DNA from 2 places in the Methylobacterium sp. A49B genome. Region 2 is predicted to be linked to the other one. Evidence: predicted binding sites of a transcription regulator. Region 2 holds the regulator's gene; the other holds the start of a gene.
The links. The regulator PhoB, encoded in region 2, activates phosphate uptake and scavenging genes when phosphate is short. The targets are predictions, from matches to a motif close to TGTCATNNANCTGTCAT.
Positions count from the first base shown of each region.

Region 1: the regulator PhoB is predicted to act here: its motif matches at 4,882-4,898, upstream of ACLBX9_RS13970 (UDP-2,3-diacylglucosamine diphosphatase).

Region 1 covers NZ_JBKFBO010000095.1:61,703-68,377, reverse strand. Annotated here, with positions in the region: gene ACLBX9_RS13995 (malate--CoA ligase subunit beta) at 1-26, opposite strand, end outside; gene fchA (methenyltetrahydrofolate cyclohydrolase) at 465-1,106, opposite strand; gene ACLBX9_RS13985 (NADP-dependent methylenetetrahydromethanopterin/methylenetetrahydrofolate dehydrogenase) at 1,121-1,984, opposite strand; gene ACLBX9_RS13980 (D-2-hydroxyacid dehydrogenase) at 2,164-3,108, opposite strand; gene ACLBX9_RS13975 (aminotransferase class V-fold PLP-dependent enzyme) at 3,212-4,420, opposite strand; gene ACLBX9_RS13970 (UDP-2,3-diacylglucosamine diphosphatase) at 4,947-5,762, shown strand; gene ACLBX9_RS13965 (glycosyltransferase family 4 protein) at 5,774-6,675, shown strand, end outside.
Region 2 covers NZ_JBKFBO010000114.1:58,374-68,596, forward strand. Annotated here, with positions in the region: gene pstC (phosphate ABC transporter permease subunit PstC) at 1-342, shown strand, start outside; gene pstA (phosphate ABC transporter permease PstA) at 355-1,251, shown strand; gene pstB (phosphate ABC transporter ATP-binding protein PstB) at 1,274-2,089, shown strand; gene phoU (phosphate signaling complex protein PhoU) at 2,204-2,923, shown strand; gene phoB (phosphate regulon transcriptional regulator PhoB) at 3,111-3,806, shown strand; gene ACLBX9_RS20425 (protein-disulfide reductase DsbD family protein) at 3,813-5,981, opposite strand; gene ACLBX9_RS20430 (aminopeptidase P family protein) at 6,101-7,939, opposite strand; gene ACLBX9_RS20435 (hypothetical protein) at 8,068-8,331, shown strand; gene rmf (ribosome modulation factor) at 8,372-8,560, opposite strand; gene ACLBX9_RS20445 (50S ribosomal protein L11 methyltransferase) at 8,591-9,511, opposite strand; gene ACLBX9_RS20450 (hypothetical protein) at 9,789-9,932, shown strand; gene ACLBX9_RS20455 (hypothetical protein) at 10,112-10,223, shown strand, end outside.

The DNA of each region.
Region 1 (6,675 bases), on a different contig from region 2:
TTGGCCTGATACTCGTGGACGTCCATTCGGCGCCTCCTCCGCGGTTCGTTGCCGCCGTTGACGCCCTCTACTTTAGTTGAGTCGGAAGATTACGCCCGTCAAATTTTTTAGGGCGCTGATTGACCGAGACTTTTTCGCGGTCGCAACACGGATCGTATTCGATGTTGCGCCGCAGCATACAGAAAACAATTGAGGCCGGGGCGTGATGCACCCGGCCTCAATTGTTGATCCGATACGATATTTGTTCGAGCGCTTCGTTTGAGTCGCCCGCACCGTCATCACGCGCGCAGCGAAGTGGCCCAGGGCAGCGCGACCTCTAGGATCGTAGTGCCGACCGGATTGCTTCGCTCCGCTCGCAAAGACGGCAGCGTCGACGTGATCGACCGGACACGCTGTTCAGCTTGGCGCTGACCCAACAGGCAGGCGCCCGTCTTCCCCTGAGCGGGAGAAAGGACGTCGCCGGTTCAGTTCACCTTGCCCTTCACGACCTCATAGACCTTCTCGGTCAGCGGTCCGGCATCCGCGAGCAGGCCCTCCAGCTCCTTCAGCCGCTCCTCGGCGAACTCCCGGTCCTCCAGACCCTTGGCGTTCACGTAGACGTTGAGCGCCGCGCTGCGGAGCCCGGCATAGGCCGAGAGCACCGCCACGCCGGCATCCGACACGACGTTGAGATTGCCCTTGTCGGCGGTGATCGCCGCGAGGTCGATCACGTTTCGGCAGGCCCGGCAGCAGGCGAGCGGCACGTCGCAGGCGGTCTTGAGGGCGGCCTGGATCTTCTCGGCGCGGGCCGCCTTCTCGTCGTCCGTCGCCTTGGGCAGGCCGTAGGCCCCCATGACGGCGTCGAAGGCTTGGACGTCCTCGCCGATCATGCCGGTGAGGACGACCCGCAGGCCTTCGGATTTGGCCAGCACGTCCTTCAGCTCGGCCTCGACCTCGACGTACTTCTTCTTGCCGATGGTCAGGTTGCAGACCATCGACACCAGGGCCGCGCCCATGGCGCCGGAGATCGCCGCCGCGCCGCCGCCGCCAGGGGTCGGGGCGGCGCTCGCCAGCTCCGTCAGGAAGGTCTGGATGGACGCGTTCTCGGGCGGTTGCGTGTCGGACATGGGCGCCTCTCCGGTCAGGCCATTTTCTTCGCGAGGGCGTAGATCTCCTCGGCGTCGAGCACCTGCTCGGTGCTCTCGAAGAGCTGGCCCACGCAGGCGCGGTGCAGCTTGAGCTTCAGGCCGCCGATGCCGAGCGCGCCAAAGGCCTGCTTGCCGTTGCGGTCCTTGCCCTTGTCCATCACCTCGATGCCGCCGATGCCCGTCGGGGGCTGGGCGTTGTAGTCGGCGACGAACTCGATAGACGATTCCTGAGCCCAGGCGGCCTCCGGCAGCAGCTCGACGCCGATGGCGCCGGCCGTGAACACGAGGTTCGTGCCCTTCACCAGGGCGACGCGCGACGCCTCGTCGGGGGTCGCGGCGGCCTTCACGTTGACCTTGAAGCGCTTGTTGATCTGGTCCGCGGCGGCCTGCGTCTTGTCCAGCGCGCGGCCCGCGATCGTGACCTCGGCCCCCTCGCCGGCGAGCAGCGCCGCCGAGCGCATGCCCACCGGGCCGGTCCCGGCGAGCACGACCGCCTTCTTGCCCTGGAGCGAGCCGGCGGCCTTGGCCACCAGCGCGACGCCCGCGGCGGCCGTGGTGTTGGAGCCGTTGGAATCGAGCATGACCGAGACGCGGAACGGGCCGAAGAAGCGCTTCTTGACCGCGGCGAACAGCTCTTCGCCCGCCGCCATGCTGCCGCCGCCGACGAAAATCGCCGTCGACTTCTTCTCGGAGCCGCCGCGGGTGTAGATCGTGCCGTCGACCAGCGCGCCGACATTGTCGGGATTCACGCCGCCGTAGCCGGTGATGTGGTCGGCGCCGCCGTCGTAGCCGACCACCGTGTCGAACACGTTCGGCACGGCATCGGTGTCGAACAGGAACAGCAGCTTCTTGGTCATTTTTTAACCTCGGCCCGGGCTGGGCATCATCACGTCAGGGACATCCACCCCGTCATTCCGGGTCCGCGGAGCGGAGCCCGGAATCCAGACGCTCGGGTGGTTCTCGTTCTGCACCGTCAGCGGCTCTGGGTTCCGGGCTCGCCTGCGGCGCCCCGGAACGACGGTGTGCGTTCTACGGCTCAGCTCTCGACCACGTTCTGCGGCTTGCCCGCCACGAAGGCCTCGACATTGTCGACGAGCTGATCGGCCAGGATCTGCATCGCCTCCTTGCTGGCCCAGGCCACGTGGGGCGTGACGATCAGGTTCGGCAGGTCGGCGTCGCACAGGATGTTGCCGTCCTTGGGCGGCTCCTGCGCTACCACGTCGAACCCGGCACCCGCGATGGTGCCGTCCTTCAGCGCCTCGAGCAAAGCCGCCTCGTCCACGAGCCCGCCCCGGGCCGTGTTGATGAGGATGGCGCTCTTCTTCATCTTCTTGAGCTCGGCGGCGCCGATCATCCCCTTGGTGTCGGGGGTCAGCGGCACGTGCAGCGTGATCACGTCGGACTGGGCGAGGATCGTCTCGAAATCGACGAGCCCGTCCTGCGGGAACACGTCGTAGGCCAGCACCTTCATGCCGAGCGCCTCGGCGCGCTTGGCAATCGACTTACCCAGCGCCCCGTAGCCGACGATGCCGAGCGTCGAGCCGGCGATGTCGTAGATCGGGTAGTCGAAGTAGCAGAACTGCTTGGACTTCGCCCAGTCGCCGCGCCGCACCGAGTTGGCGTAGGGCACGATCGCCCGGCGCAGGGCGAACATCAGCCCGACCACGTGCTCCGGAACCGTGTTGAACGCGTAGTTGCGGATGTTGACGACCGTGACCCCCTGGGCCTTGGCCTGGGCCTTGTCGACCACGTCGGTGCCGGTGGCGGCGACCGCGATCAGCTTGAGATCGGGGAGCTGCTTCAGCGTCTCGGCCCGCATCGGGACCTTGTTGATCAGCGCGATCTCCGCGCCCTGGAGGCGGGAGACGATCTCTTCCGGCGTCCAGGTCGACTCGTGCTCGACGTATTCGTGCGGGAAGTTGAACGGTCGGACCCTGGCATCGAGGGATTCACGATCCAGGAACACGATCTTCTTGGTCATAGGACCCCTCTCGGACGACGGGCTGTTTCCTCGATAGCCTTGGTCTTACTTGCGCGCCGGGGCGGGCCCGGCAACCCGGACCCGCCCCGATCGCGTGCGCGGCTCACGCCTTATGCAGCGGATTCTCGCGCAGGTAGCTGGAGGCGGCGGCGACGCCCGAGCCCGGCGTGACCTTGATGCCGCAATCGAGCATGGCCATCTCGGCGCCCGCGATGGCGCCCAGCAGCGACAGCTCGTTCAGGTCGCCGAGGTGGCCGATGCGGAACACCTTGCCGGCGACTTTCGACAGGCCTGCGCCCAGCGAGAGGTTGTAGCGCTCGAAGGCGTGGATGATCACCTTGGCGGCGTCGGCACCCTCCGGCACCACGATCGCCGTGACCGTGTCGGAGTTCCACTTCGGCTCCTTGGCGCAGGGCTTGAGGCCCCAGGCCGCCACGGCCTGGCGGGTCGCCTCGGCGAGCACGTGGTGGCGGTGATAGACGTTCTCCAGCCCCTCCTCCTTGACGATCTCCAGGGCCTCGCGGAGGCCGTAGAGCAGCGGCAGGACGGGGGTGTAGGGGAAGTAGCCGGTGGCGTTGGCGGCCAGCTGGTCCTTCCAGGCGAAGTAGGCGTGGCCGAGCCGGTCGTTCCGGCCGGTGCCGCCTTCGGCGATCTTGAGCGCCTTGGGGCTGATGCAGATCAGGCCGAGGCCGGCCGGCAGCATGAAGCCCTTCTGCGAACCCGCGATGGCGCAGTCGACGCCCCACTCGTCCATCTTGAACGGCAGCGAGCCGATCGACGAGATGCCGTCCACGAACAGCAGCGCCGGGTGGCCGGCCGCGTCGATCGCCTTGCGCACCGCGCCGATGTCGCTGGTGACGCCCGTGGCGGTCTCGTTGTGGACGACCATCACGGCCTTGATGGCGTGGTCCTTGTCGGCCCGCAGGGCCTCCTCGATCTTCTGCGGATCGGCGCCCGCGCCCCACTCCTCGTCCTGGACGATCACGTCGAGGCCGAGGCGCTGGGCCATGTCGACCCAGAGGTGGCTGAACTGGCCGTAGCGGGCGGTGAGCACCTTGTCGCCGCGGCACAGGGTGTTGGACAGGGCCGATTCCCAGATGCCGGTGCCCGAGGACGGGAACAGGATGACGGTCCCGTTGGTCGAGCCGAACACCATCTTGGAGTCCTGCAGGAGCGGCTTCACCAGCTCGGGGAAGCTCGGCGAGCGGTGATCCTCCGACGGCACGTGCATCGCGCGCAGGACGCGCTCCGGGATGTTGGTGGGGCCCGGGATGAAGAGGTGGTTGCGACCGGGGCGCCGGGTTGCGGCCATGATGTTTCCTCCGAATAGTCCGTTGCGCGCGGGCTCGCACCCGCGCCGGTTGTCCAAGCATCCTCGGGAGTCGGTCCGGCGGCGGTCGCGGCGCGTTCCCCCGCGCCTTCGAACGTCTGCCCATGCCGTGAAATGGGGGGCGCTGCGGAGCGGCAGGCGGCCTCACGCCGCTCGCGTCGCGGCACGCCCCCGCGCGCCGGTCGCCTCCGAATTGCCGTCCCGTAACAACGGCCCCCAGGGCCGTCCTCGCCGCCTTCCTGTCTAAGCCCGGCTCAGCTCCCTGATGCCAGTTCCTGGTATTATGTGGCGGTAACGCTCGAAAGGAAAACCGGAAAAACTTCCGGAACTTGGCAAAAAAATTTTTTGTGCGCCGCAGCGAAGCGGACCTCCGGTTGAGAAGCTTTGCCGCACTGCACGTGGCTGCCGGCATGAGGGCCGTCGCGCGGCGCAGCATCGATACGCGTCATCAAACTGAGATGGGATCGCGCTCTGGATCCCGGCACCAGTCAGCCGCCGGGAGGGTGCCGTGGCCGAGGTTGAGGAGATGCCGGTCCGCGTGCGGACGCTGTTCCTGTCCGACCTGCATCTCGGCACGCGCGGCTGTCAGGCCGGCCTGCTGCTGTCGTTCCTGAAGGATTACGACGCCGACACGATCTACCTCGTGGGCGACATCGTCGACGGCTGGCAGCTGCGCTCCGGCTGGTACTGGCCGCAGGAGCACAACGACGTCGTCCAGAAGATGCTGCGCAAGGTCCGCAAGGGCGCGCGCATCGTCTACCTGCCGGGCAACCACGACGAGTTCCTGCGCGACTACGTCGGCACGAACTTCGGCGGCATCGAGCTCGCCGAGACCGCGATCCACGAGGCGGCGGACGGCAAGCGCTATCTCGTGATCCACGGCGACCAGTTCGACATGGTGGTCCGCCACTCGCCCTGGCTCGCCCATCTCGGCGACGGGGCCTACACGCTGGCGCTGAGCCTGAACACGCTCATCAACAAGGTGCGCCGCCGCCTAGGCCTGTCCTACTGGTCGCTCTCCGCCTGGGCGAAGCTGCGGGTGAAGAACGCCGTCAGCTTCATCGGCCGGTTCGAGACGATCCTGGCCGAGGAGGCCCGCCGCCAGGGGGCCGACGGGGTCATCTGCGGCCACATCCACCACGCGGCCGACCGGCCGATCGGCGAGCTGCGCTACCTCAACACGGGCGACTGGGTGGAGTCCTGCACCGGGCTGGTGGAGCACTACGACGGCCGCATCGAGGTGCTGCACTATCCGAGCCTCCTGCGCGCCCGCGCCGCCGAGACCGTGCCGCAGGCGCTGCCGGACCGGCGCGCGGTGGCGTGAGGACCGCTTCCGTGAAGCTTCTCATCGCCAGCGACGCGTGGCACCCGCAGGTCAACGGCGTGGTGCGCTCCCTGGAGCAGATGGTCCGCCGGGCCCCGGAGCACGGCTTCGAGACGGCGCTGCTCACGGTGGCGGATTTCCGGTCGCTGCCCCTGCCCGGCTATCCCGAGATCCGCCTGGCCTATGCCGGACGGGAGCGCGTGGCGGCGCGCTGGAAGGCCGAGCGGCCGAGCCACGTCCACATCGCCACCGAGGGGCCGGTGGGTCTCGCCGCCCGGCGGCATTGCCTCGCCCACGACCTGCCCTTCACGACCAGCTATCACACCCGCTTCCCCGAATACCTCGCCGCGCGGGCGCCGGTGCCGGAGGCGTGGTCCTACGCCTACCTGCGCCGCTTCCACGGGGCCGCGCGGGGCACGATGGTCAGCACCGCCACGCTCCAGGGCGAGCTGGCGGCGAGGGGCTTCGGCCAGCTGATGCGCTGGACGCGCGGCGTCGACACCGAGCGGTTCCGCCCCGCCGAGCCCGGCGCGCCGGCACCGGCCGACCTCGCCGGGCTGCCGCGGCCGCTGTTCCTGTATGTCGGGCGCTTGGCGGTGGAGAAGAACGTCGCCGCCTTCCTGGGCCTCGACCTGCCGGGCACGAAGGTCGTGGTCGGCGACGGGCCGGATCGCGCGCGCCTGCAGGCGCTGGCCCCCGGGGCGCGCTTCCTCGGCACCCGCACCGGGGCCGCCCTCGCGGCGGTCTACGCTGCCTGCGACGTCTTCGTCTTCCCGAGCCTCACCGACACGTTCGGGATCGTGCTCCTGGAGGCGCTGGCCAGCGGCCTGCCGGTGGCGGCCTTCCCGGTGCCCGGCCCCGACGACGTGGTCGGGGGCAAGCCGGTGGGATCCCTCGATCGCGACCTGCGGGC
Region 2 (10,223 bases):
CGCGAGAGCGCCTACGGGATCGGCTGCACCACCTGGGAGGTGGTGCGCCACGTGCTCGTGCCGCAGGCCGCCGTCTCGATCATCGGGGCGATCATGCTGGGCCTCGGTCGCGCGCTGGGCGAGACCATGGCGGTGACCTTCGTGGTCGGGAACGCGAACCGCCTCTCGGCCTCGATCTTCGACCCGAGTTCCACCATCGCGTCGCGCATCGCCAACGAGTTCAACGAGGCGGACGGCCTCCAGCTCAACGCCCTGATGGCGCTCGGCTGCATCCTGTTCGTGATCACCTTCGTGGTGCTGATGATCGCCCGGCTGCTGACGCGCCGCGTCAAGGCCGCCTGAGGAGCCCGCATCATGGACGCCTCCAACACCATCGCCACCGCCGAGACCGCCCTGCGGCGGAGCGGCCGTGTCCGCCCGGGCCGGCGCATCGCCGACCGGACCCTCCGCGTCGCCTGCACGGTCGCCACCGTGGTGGGCGCCGTGGTGCTGGGCTCGATCCTGGTCATGCTGATCGTCCAGGGCGTGCGCGGCTTCACGCCGGCCATGTTCACGAACCCGACCCCGGGTCCCGGCTCCGAGGGCGGCGGCATCGCCAACGCCATCCTGGGCAGCCTCGTGCTGACCGGCATCGGCATCGCCATCGCCACGCCGATCGGCGTCATGGCGGGGACCTACCTCGCCGAGTACGGCCGCGGCTCGAAACTGGCCGCGGTGATCCGCTTCCTGAACGACATCCTGCTGTCGGCGCCCTCGATCCTGATCGGCCTGTTCGTCTACACCCTGATGGTGCGGCCGATGGGAACCTACTCGGGCTGGGCCGGCGGCGTCGCCCTCGCCATCATCGCGGTGCCGGTGATCGTGCGCACCACCGAGGACATGCTGCGGCTGGTGCCGGGGACATTGCGCGAGGCCGGCGCCGCCCTCGGCGCCCCGCCCTCGACGGTGATCACGAGCGTCACGTGGCGGGCGGCCTCGGCCGGCATCGTCACCGGGATCATCCTGGCGCTCGCGCGCATCGCCGGCGAGACCGCGCCGCTCCTGTTTACGGCCCTGAACAACAACTCATGGTTCTCGCCCGACCTGATGGGCGGCATCGCGAACCTGCCGGTGATGATCTACCAGTTTGCCCTCTCGCCCTACCCGAACTGGCAGAGTCTGGCCTGGGCCGGGGCCCTGCTGATCACCGGAACCATCCTGGCGCTGTCGATCGTCGCCCGCTTCGTGATCAAGCCGCAGACCGCGCGCTGAACCCCCCTTCGAGGATACGACGATGAACGCCGCCTCCGCGATCCCCACGGTCGAGCTGAACCGGAACCACGCCGAAGAGGGCCGCCCGGTGCGCATCGCCGTGAAGGGCCTGGACTTCTACTACGGCAGCTTCCACGGGCTGAAGGACGTCTCGATCAACTTCCACGACCGGCAGGTCACGGCGCTGATCGGGCCCTCGGGCTGCGGAAAGTCCACGCTGCTGCGCTGCTTCAACCGGATCTACAGCCTCTATCCGGAGCAGCGGGCGGAGGGCGAGATCATCCTCGACGGCGAGAACATCCTCGACCCGTCCATCGATCTCAACGAGCTGCGCGCGCGCATCGGCATGGTGTTCCAGAAGCCGACGCCGTTCCCGATGTCGATCTACGACAACGTCGCCTTCGGCCTGCGCCTCTATGAGAAGCTGCCGAAATCGGAGCTCGACGGCCGGGTGGAGGAGGCCCTGCGCAAGGCCGCCCTCTGGGACGAGGTGAAGGACAAGCTCCGGCAGCCGGGCACCGGCCTCTCCGGTGGCCAGCAGCAGCGCCTGTGCATCGCCCGCACGGTGGCGCAGGGCCCGGAGGTCATCCTGTTCGACGAGCCGACCTCGGCGCTCGACCCGATCTCCACCGGCCGGATCGAGGAGTTGATCGAGCAGCTGCGCGACGAGTTCACCATCGTGATCGTCACCCACAACATGCAGCAGGCGGCGCGCATCTCGCAATTCACCGCCTTCATGTATCTGGGGCAGCTCGTGGAATTCGGTCCGACCAACCGGATGTTCATGAACCCGACCGAGCGGCGCACGCAGGACTACATCACCGGGCGGTTCGGCTGATCGGGCCGGACGCTCCGGCGAACCATACCGGCCTTCGCCGCCGCGGCGGCGGGGCGGCGGATCCCCGCCAGCCCCCGCGGATCGCGATGCGGGGCCCTTATCGAAGGATCCACCATGCCCGGCCATATCGTCAGCTCCTACGACACTGACCTGGAGGATCTGCGTCGCTCGATCTCCGAGATGGGCGGCGTGGCCGAGAAGATGACCGCGGAGGCGACCGACGCCCTCGTGCGCCGCGACGACGGGCTCGCCCAGGCGGTGATCATCGCCGACAAGCGCCTCGACGCGCTCCAGCGGGACATCGAGGAGCGCTCCGTTCTCCTCATCGCCCGGCGCCAGCCGCTGGCGATCGACCTGCGCGAGACGATCTCGGCGATCCGCGTCTCGGGCGACCTGGAGCGGATCGGCGACCTGGCCAAGAACGTCGCCAAGCGCGTGGTGGCGATCTCCGACCACGCCCCGGCGCAGAAGATCGTGCTGGGTGTCCGCCACATGAGCGACCTCGCCGAGGGACAGCTCAAGGATGTGCTGGACGCCTATGCGAGCCGCGACATCCAGGCGGCCCACGACGTCTGGGAGCGCGACGGCGAGATCGACGCGCTGTACAATTCCCTGTTCCGCGAACTCCTGACCTACATGATGGAGGATCCGCGCAACATCTCGTTCTGCACGCATCTCCTGTTCTGCGCCAAGAACGTGGAGCGGATCGGCGACCACACGACCAACATCGCCGAGACCATCCACTACCTCGCCACCGGCGAGACCCTGGCGGGCGACCGGCCGAAGAACGATGCGTCGAACTACGCGACGGTGGAGCGCGGGCAGGCTCCGTAGTCGGGCCGCCTCGACACAGGCGCCGGGGCGCGCTCATTCCTGTGGGGCGCCGCCGGAGAATCGGTGGGTACGGGTTGAGGCTGAGCGGCGCCTCCCGCACCTTCCGCCCGGCCGCCCGCTCCGGAGGGGGCCGGCGCGTCCGCAGGCTGAACGGCGCCGCCTCGTGAACGGGTCATCGAACGTGAGCATGCAAGTCCTGATCGTCGAGGACGAGGAGGCGCTGACCACGCTGTTGCGCTACAATCTGGAGGCCGAAGGCTTCCTGGTGGACACGGCGGCGCGGGGCGACGACGCGGAGCTGCTCCTGGCCGAGCGGATCCCCGATCTGGTCCTGCTGGACTGGATGCTGCCGGGCCTCTCCGGAATCGAACTCTGCCGCCGCATCCGGGCGCGGCGCGAGACCGAACGGCTGCCGGTGATCATGCTCACCGCCCGCGGCGAAGAGGGCGACCGGATCCGGGGCCTCGGGACAGGGGCCGACGACTACATCGTCAAGCCGTTCTCCGTGCCGGAACTGCTCGCCCGGATCCGGGCGCTGCTGCGCCGGGCCAAGCCCGCCCACGTCTCGGACCGTCTGGCCGCCGGCGACCTGGAACTCGACCGCACCGGGCACCGCGTCCGCCGCGGCGGCGAGGAGCTGCATCTCGGGCCCACCGAGTTCCGGCTGCTGGAGTTCCTGATGCTGGCGCCGGGCCGGGTCTTCTCCCGCGAGCAGCTCCTCGACGGGGTCTGGGGACACGACGTCTACATCGACGAGCGCACGGTGGACGTGCATGTCGGGCGCCTGCGCAAGGCGCTGAACAGCCCGCGCCAGCCCGATCCGATCCGCACGGTCCGCGGTTCCGGATACGCCTTCGACGAGACCTTCGCGCTGGAGGCGTAGCCCCGCTCAGCGGGCGAGCGCCGCGCTCCGGCCCGCGCCAGCCGGCACCGCCTCCAGGGCCGCCAGGACCGTCCCCTCGGTGAGGATCTGCGGCAGCACCTGCGGCGTCCCGCTGCCGCTGTAGAGCAGGTAGAGCGGCACGCCGCTGCGCCCGTGCTTCTCCAGAAGGCGGGTGATCTCGGGGTTCTGGTTGGTCCAGTCACCCTTCATGTAGGTCACGTCGCGCTCGGCCATCGCGGCCCGCACGGCCCTGGTGTTCAGCGAGGTCGCCTCGTTCACCGCGCAGGTGATGCACCACGCCGCGGTCATGTCCACGAAGACGGGGCGACGGGCCTCCACCAGGGCGTCGAGGCGGGCCTGGGTGAACGGCTCGACGCCGTCGGCGGCGGCCTGTGCGATCGGCGCGGCGCGGTCCCGCGGAAGCGTCGCGGCGACGGCCCCGACGGCGGCCAGCGCCAGGATTGCGGCGGCCTGCGCGATCCGCGAGGTCCGGGGTCCGGCGTGCCCGTGCTCCCAGGCCCAGGCGGCGAAGCCCACCAGCACGAGGCCGATCAGGGCCGCCAGGAGGCCGCGCGGATCGACCTGCTGTGCCAGCACCCAGACAAGCCACGCCACGGTGGCGTAGACCGGGAAGGCCAGGACCTGCTTGAGCGTCTCCATCCAGGCGCCCGGCCGCGGCAGCGCCCGCAGGGCCGGCGGCCAGAGGGTCAGGACCAGGAAGGGCAGGGCGAGGCCGAGGCCCAGGCTCGCGAAGACCGTGAGCGCCACGGCGGCGTTCTGGGTCAGGGCGAAGCCCACCGCCGAGCCCATGAACGGCGCCGTGCAGGGTGTCGCCACCAGGGTGGCAAGGACGCCCGTGAAGAAGGAGCCGCTCAGGCCGGGGCGCCGGGCGAGGCCGTCGCCGATGCCCGCGAGCCGGCCGCCGACATGGACCACGCCGGACAGGCTCAGGCCCATGGCGAAGAGCAGGTAGGCGAGCCCCGCCACCACGAGGGGCGATTGCAGCTGGAATCCCCAGCCGATCGCAGACCCGCCGCCCTTCAGGGCGATCAGCAGGGCGGCGAGCCCCAGGAAGCTCGCCAGCACCCCGGCGGTGTAGGCGAGGCCGTGCAGCCGCAGGCGCGACGGGCTCTCGGCCGCGTGCCGCACGAGGCCGAGGACCTTGATGGACAGGACCGGGAAGACGCAGGGCATCAGGTTGAGGATCAACCCGCCGAGGAAGGCGAACACCGCGGCGGTGGCGAGCGTCAGCGTGTCGATGTCGGGGGCGGGCGTCTGCGGGACCGGTACCGACGCGGCCGGGGCCGACGACGCGCTCACGGGAGGTGCCGGCTCGTCGCCGTACGCGAAGGCGAGCCGGCGCGATCCTCCCGCGCTCACCTCGTCCAGGGTGAGCACGCCGGGCAGGGAGCCGGGAACCGCGTCGGCCGGACTGCTGCGGGCCAGGGTGAGGTGGAGGCCGGTCTCGTCGATCGTCATGACCTGCGCGGCGGCGTTGTCGATCGCGGTCTCGGAATAGGGGAAATAGGCGGCGTTCCGGATCGCTTCGGCCTTCAGGCCGGTCGCCGCGAAGTCGAGCCGCAGCGTGTCGCCCTGGCTGGAGAGCTGCAGCGGCCACAGGGCCGGGGCGGGCAGGGCGGCGCGGGCGCGCGCGAACAGCGCGGCGTTGTCCGGATCGGGCTTGGCCTCGCCCACCGGCACGGTGAGGGCGAGGTCGGCCGAACCGGGGACGCATTCGGTCTCGCAGACGAGATACGTCAGCTTGGCCTGGATCCGGACCGGGTCGGCGGGGTCGAGGCTCGGCGGCGGCGTGACCGGCACGAGCAGCGTGACCTCGCCCTCATAGCCGTAGTTCATGAGCGTGGCGATCGGGATGCGCTCCGGGGCCGGCCACCGGATCGCACCGGCGTTGAAGCCCGCCGGCAGAGTCCAGGTCACCTCCGGGGGCAGCCCGGAATCGCCGGGATTGCGCCAGTAGACGTGCCAGCCGGGCTTCACCTGCATGCGCACGGCCAGGGTAAAGGGCTGCGCCCCCGCGACGGCTGCGGGCTCGGCGAGGAGGCTCGATCGCACGAGGTCCGGGGGCGTGCGGAAGCCCTGCGGAAGACCCTGCGCGACGGCGGCCGAGACGCTCGCGGCGAGCGCCAGGATCAGGATGGCAAGGCGGCGGATCATGCTGTCCCTTCGCGCGCAGGGCGGCCACGGTTTCATGAGTGCAGAGCTTTGCGCTGCGCGAGCCGGTCCAGGATCGGGGGCCATATCATGGGCGGCCTTGAAAATCGCCAGCCCGTGGGTCAGCCCGGGAGCGGCGAAGTCGCCGCGTCCAGCCAGCCGCGCGTCTCGGTATCGAGGCTCGGTCCAAGCGTTTCCCGCACCCGCGCATGGTACGCGTCGATCCAGGCGCGCTCCTCCGGATTGAGCAGGTCCGGTTGGATCAGCCGGCGGTCGTAGGGCGCGAGCGTCAGCGTCTCGAAGCCGAGCACCGGCCGCTCGCCGCCCGCGATCGCGCGGGGCTCCACCAAGACGAGGTTCTCGATCCGGATGCCGTAGGCGCCGCTCGCGTAGTAGCCCGGCTCGTTCGACAGGATCATGCCCGGTTCCAGCGCCACCGTGCCGGTCTTGGCGATCCGTTGCGGCCCCTCGTGGACCGACAGGAAGGCGCCGACGCCGTGCCCGGTGCCGTGGTCGAAATCCAGGCCCGCCTGCCAGAGGGGCGCCCGGGCGAAGGCATCGATCTGCGCCCCCGTGGTGCCGGTCGGGAAGACCGCCCGCGCGATGGCGACGTGGCCCTTCAGCACCCGGGTGAAGCGGTCGCGCATCGCTGCGGTCGGCGCGCCGACCGCGACGGTGCGGGTGATGTCGGTGGTGCCGTCCGGGTATTGCGCGCCGGAATCGATCAGGAACAGCTCGCCCGGCCGCACGGTCCGGTCGCTGGCGCGGGTCACCCGGTAATGGACGATGGCCCCGTTCGGGCCCGAGCCCGAGATCGTCGGGAACGAGACGTCGCGCAGGTCGCCGCCGGCCGCGCGAAAATCCTCCAGCGCCTCCACGGCGGCGATCTCGGTCAGCGTTCCGGCGGCGGCCGCGCCGTCGAGCCACGCGAGGAACCGCACGACGCTGGCACCGTCGCGGGCATGGGCGGCGCGCGTACCGGCGATCTCGGCGGCGTTCTTGACCGCCTTCATCCCGGTGATCGGATCCTTGCCGACATCGACGGTGCCGCCCGCCGATTCGATCTTCTCCTTCAGCGCCACCGCGCCGGTCGCCGCGTCGAGCCGGACGCGCGCGCCGCCCAGGGCGGCGAGCCCGTCGTCGAGTTCGTCGCGGGTCAGGATCTCGGCGACCGGGGCGAGGGCCGCGCGCAGGCTCGGATCGACGTTCGGCGAGACCAGGAACAGCCGCGCCGCGCCGTCGCGCGGGAGGATCGCGTAGCCCAGCGCCAGGGGCGTATGGCCGACATCGGACCCGCGCAGGTTGAACGCCCAGGCGAGATTATGCGGGTCCGAGATCACCAGCGCGTCGCAGCCTGCCTCAGCCAGGGCGGCCCGCACCCGCGACAGCTTCTCGGCCACCGGTTGCCCAGCGAGCGCGTCGGGATGTGTGACCACGGGACCGGCGGGCGGCTTGGGCCGCCCGGCCCAGACCGCGTCGACGAGGTTCGGGACGGCCCGTACCGTGCCGCCGGCCTTCGCCACCGCCCGCTCCAGGCGCGCGAGCCCATCCGGCGTGTGCAGCCAGGGATCGTAGCTCAGCACCTGGTCGCGCCTGAGGTTGCTGGCGATCCAGGCCTCCGGCGTCGTCTCGGACAGCGGCACGACGGTGAGGATCCCGGTATCGACCTGCTCGGGCGCCTGGAGGGTGTAGCGACCGTCCACGACCAGCGCGGCGGACTCCATCAGGATCAGCGCGGTCCCGGCCGAGCCGGTGAACCCCGTGAGCCACGCCAGCCGCTCCGCGTCGGCCGGCACGTATTCGGACTGGTGCTCGTCGGCCCGCGGCACGACGAATCCATCGAGGCCGGTCTCGCGCAGGGCGGCGCGCAGGGCCTCGATCCGCTCGGCCCCCTTGCGGTGGCTCGGATCGTCGAAGGTCTGGAAGCGGCGGCGCGACGGGGAGGAGCTGGGCTCTGACATGGCGCGAGCCTAGCGCCCGGCGGTCCCGGCTCGCAACCGCGCAGCCAGCGTTGCGGCGCGCCCTCGTTGAGGGTTAAAAGATCGCGTCCAATCTTATCACGCCGCGGAATTTAGCCTATTCATCTGCGATGCCACGCCGCGTTTATTATCGGATCTGCGACAGACCGGACGGCCGCTTCGACGCCGTCGTCACGATCGAACCCGACACCGTCGTCCGGCGCGACGGGTTCGCGTCGCTGGGCGAGGTCGAGGAGTGGATCGAGGGACTGCGCGTGCTGATGGCGGCGCTGGGTGCCCCGGTGGCGCAGGCGGACGCATCTTCGTCGACGGCGCCGGTCGAGGCGGCGGCGGACAGATCACGGGCACCAGGGCAGCTGCGGACCGCGAAGTGACGCGATCGTCGCCGGCCACGTCCCCGCCGCCTCCTGACGGTCAGGCGTCCGTAATGGGCAGGTCCGGGGCGCGGTCGACCGGCGCGCCGTCGTAGCCTTCCAGCCAGGCCGCCCGGGCGGCCGAGTGCGCCGGATAGGGACACGCATCCTTGGGCCGTCCCTGCGCCCGGGCGCGGGCTCCCTCGGCGATGGGATCCGACGGCGGATCGGGGAGCGACGTCTGGCTCATGCCCGCACAACCCGCCCGGCCGGTCCGGGTTCAGCGGCGGGGTCGTCGGGCCGCGCCGCCGCGCATCAGCACGAGCGCCACCCAGCCCTCGATCAGCCCGCGGCTCACGAGGGAGAAGCCCTGGAGGCGGTAGGCCGAGAGCACGCCCGGCACGTCGCGCTCGATCAGGCCCGACAGCACCAGCACGCCCCCCGGCGCGACCACCCGGGTGAGGGTCGGCGCGAGGAGCCGCAGGGGCCGCGCCAGGATGTTGGCGAAGACCAGATCGAAATGCCGCGGCCTGTCCGCGAGGCGGTGGCGCACGCCGGCGCCCTCGTAGAGCTTGAGATAGGGGCCGAGCCCGTTGGCGCGGGCGTTCTCGCGGGCGGTGCGCACCGCCTCGGCGTCGAGATCGCCGGCGATCACCGGCTGGCGCAGAGCCTTGGCGGCCGCGAAGGCGAGAATGCCGGTCCCGGTCCCGACATCCAGCACATGCTTCGGACGCCGTCGCTTCAGCGCGGAGACCAGGGCCCGGAGGCAGCCGAGGGTCGTACCGTGATGGCCGGTGCCGAAAGCCAGGGCCGCCTCGATCTCGATGGGCAGGTCGTTGGCACGCACCGCATCACGATCGTGGGACCCGTGGATGAGGAATCGTCCGGCCCGGACGGGCTTCAGCCCCTCTAGCGAGGCGCGCACCCAATCCTGCTGCGCGATCGTATGGAACTCCGCCGCATCGGCCGCGTCGCCGATCACCGGCCGGATCAGCTCCCGTACGTAGTCCTCGTCGGGCGCATCGGCGAAATAGGCTTCGAGCCGCCATGTCCGGCCATCCGCATCCTCGAAGGCCGCCACCGCGGTCTCGGTGGGATCGAACATCTCGCCCAGCAGGTCGGTCATCGCCCGGGCCGAGCGTTCGTCGGTCAGCAGGCGCAGGACGTGGGACGGGCGGTGGGGCGGCAGGCCTTCGAGCATGTGGCGGGCTGTAGCGCCCGCGCGCGCGGCATCACAGGGGGCCGGAGCGAAAAAAATCGCGCGCGTCGGGACCGCGGAACGGGACCAACCCGGTGCGATCGGCGCTTGTGGCCGACCGGACACAATCGGCAATACATGTATCGGCACTGCGCATATACAGTGTCCATCGGATGGATGTGTGCTTAAACAGTTTCGGCTTCCCCAAGGCCAGACCCTCAACTCGGGCGCGCCGCTCTTGACGGACCGGCGCGCCAGTTTTGACAGATCAAAGCGCACCATGAATTCGCCACTCCTCTTCAGCGTCGGCGTCGCGCTCCTGACGACGGCAGCGGCCACGCTGTGGGCGAAGCTCGTGGCGGCCGACATGGTCGGCCTGCCGGATGTCGACCCGACCGAGCGGCGCGATATCCGGACCTGGTGAGACGGCCGGAGGGCGGGCGACCCGAGCCGGCGCTCCCGATTCTCAGCCGACAACGCCCAGGAATGCGGCAGGATGGCCAAGCGTTCATCACAAGAACCTGCAGCCGCGGAACTCGCATCGCGGAGCAGCGTTTTCGCCGGCTTTCGGCGTGTCCGACGATTGAGCAAGGTGCGTACAGCGTGACCAAGTCCCGGCGTTCCGGCCCGCGTGGGCCCGTGGTGGTCAACGATGCCGCGTTGCCTGCGCGGCCCCGCGAGCGGGTCTTCGGCGGCCCGACGCCGGATGGGCCGT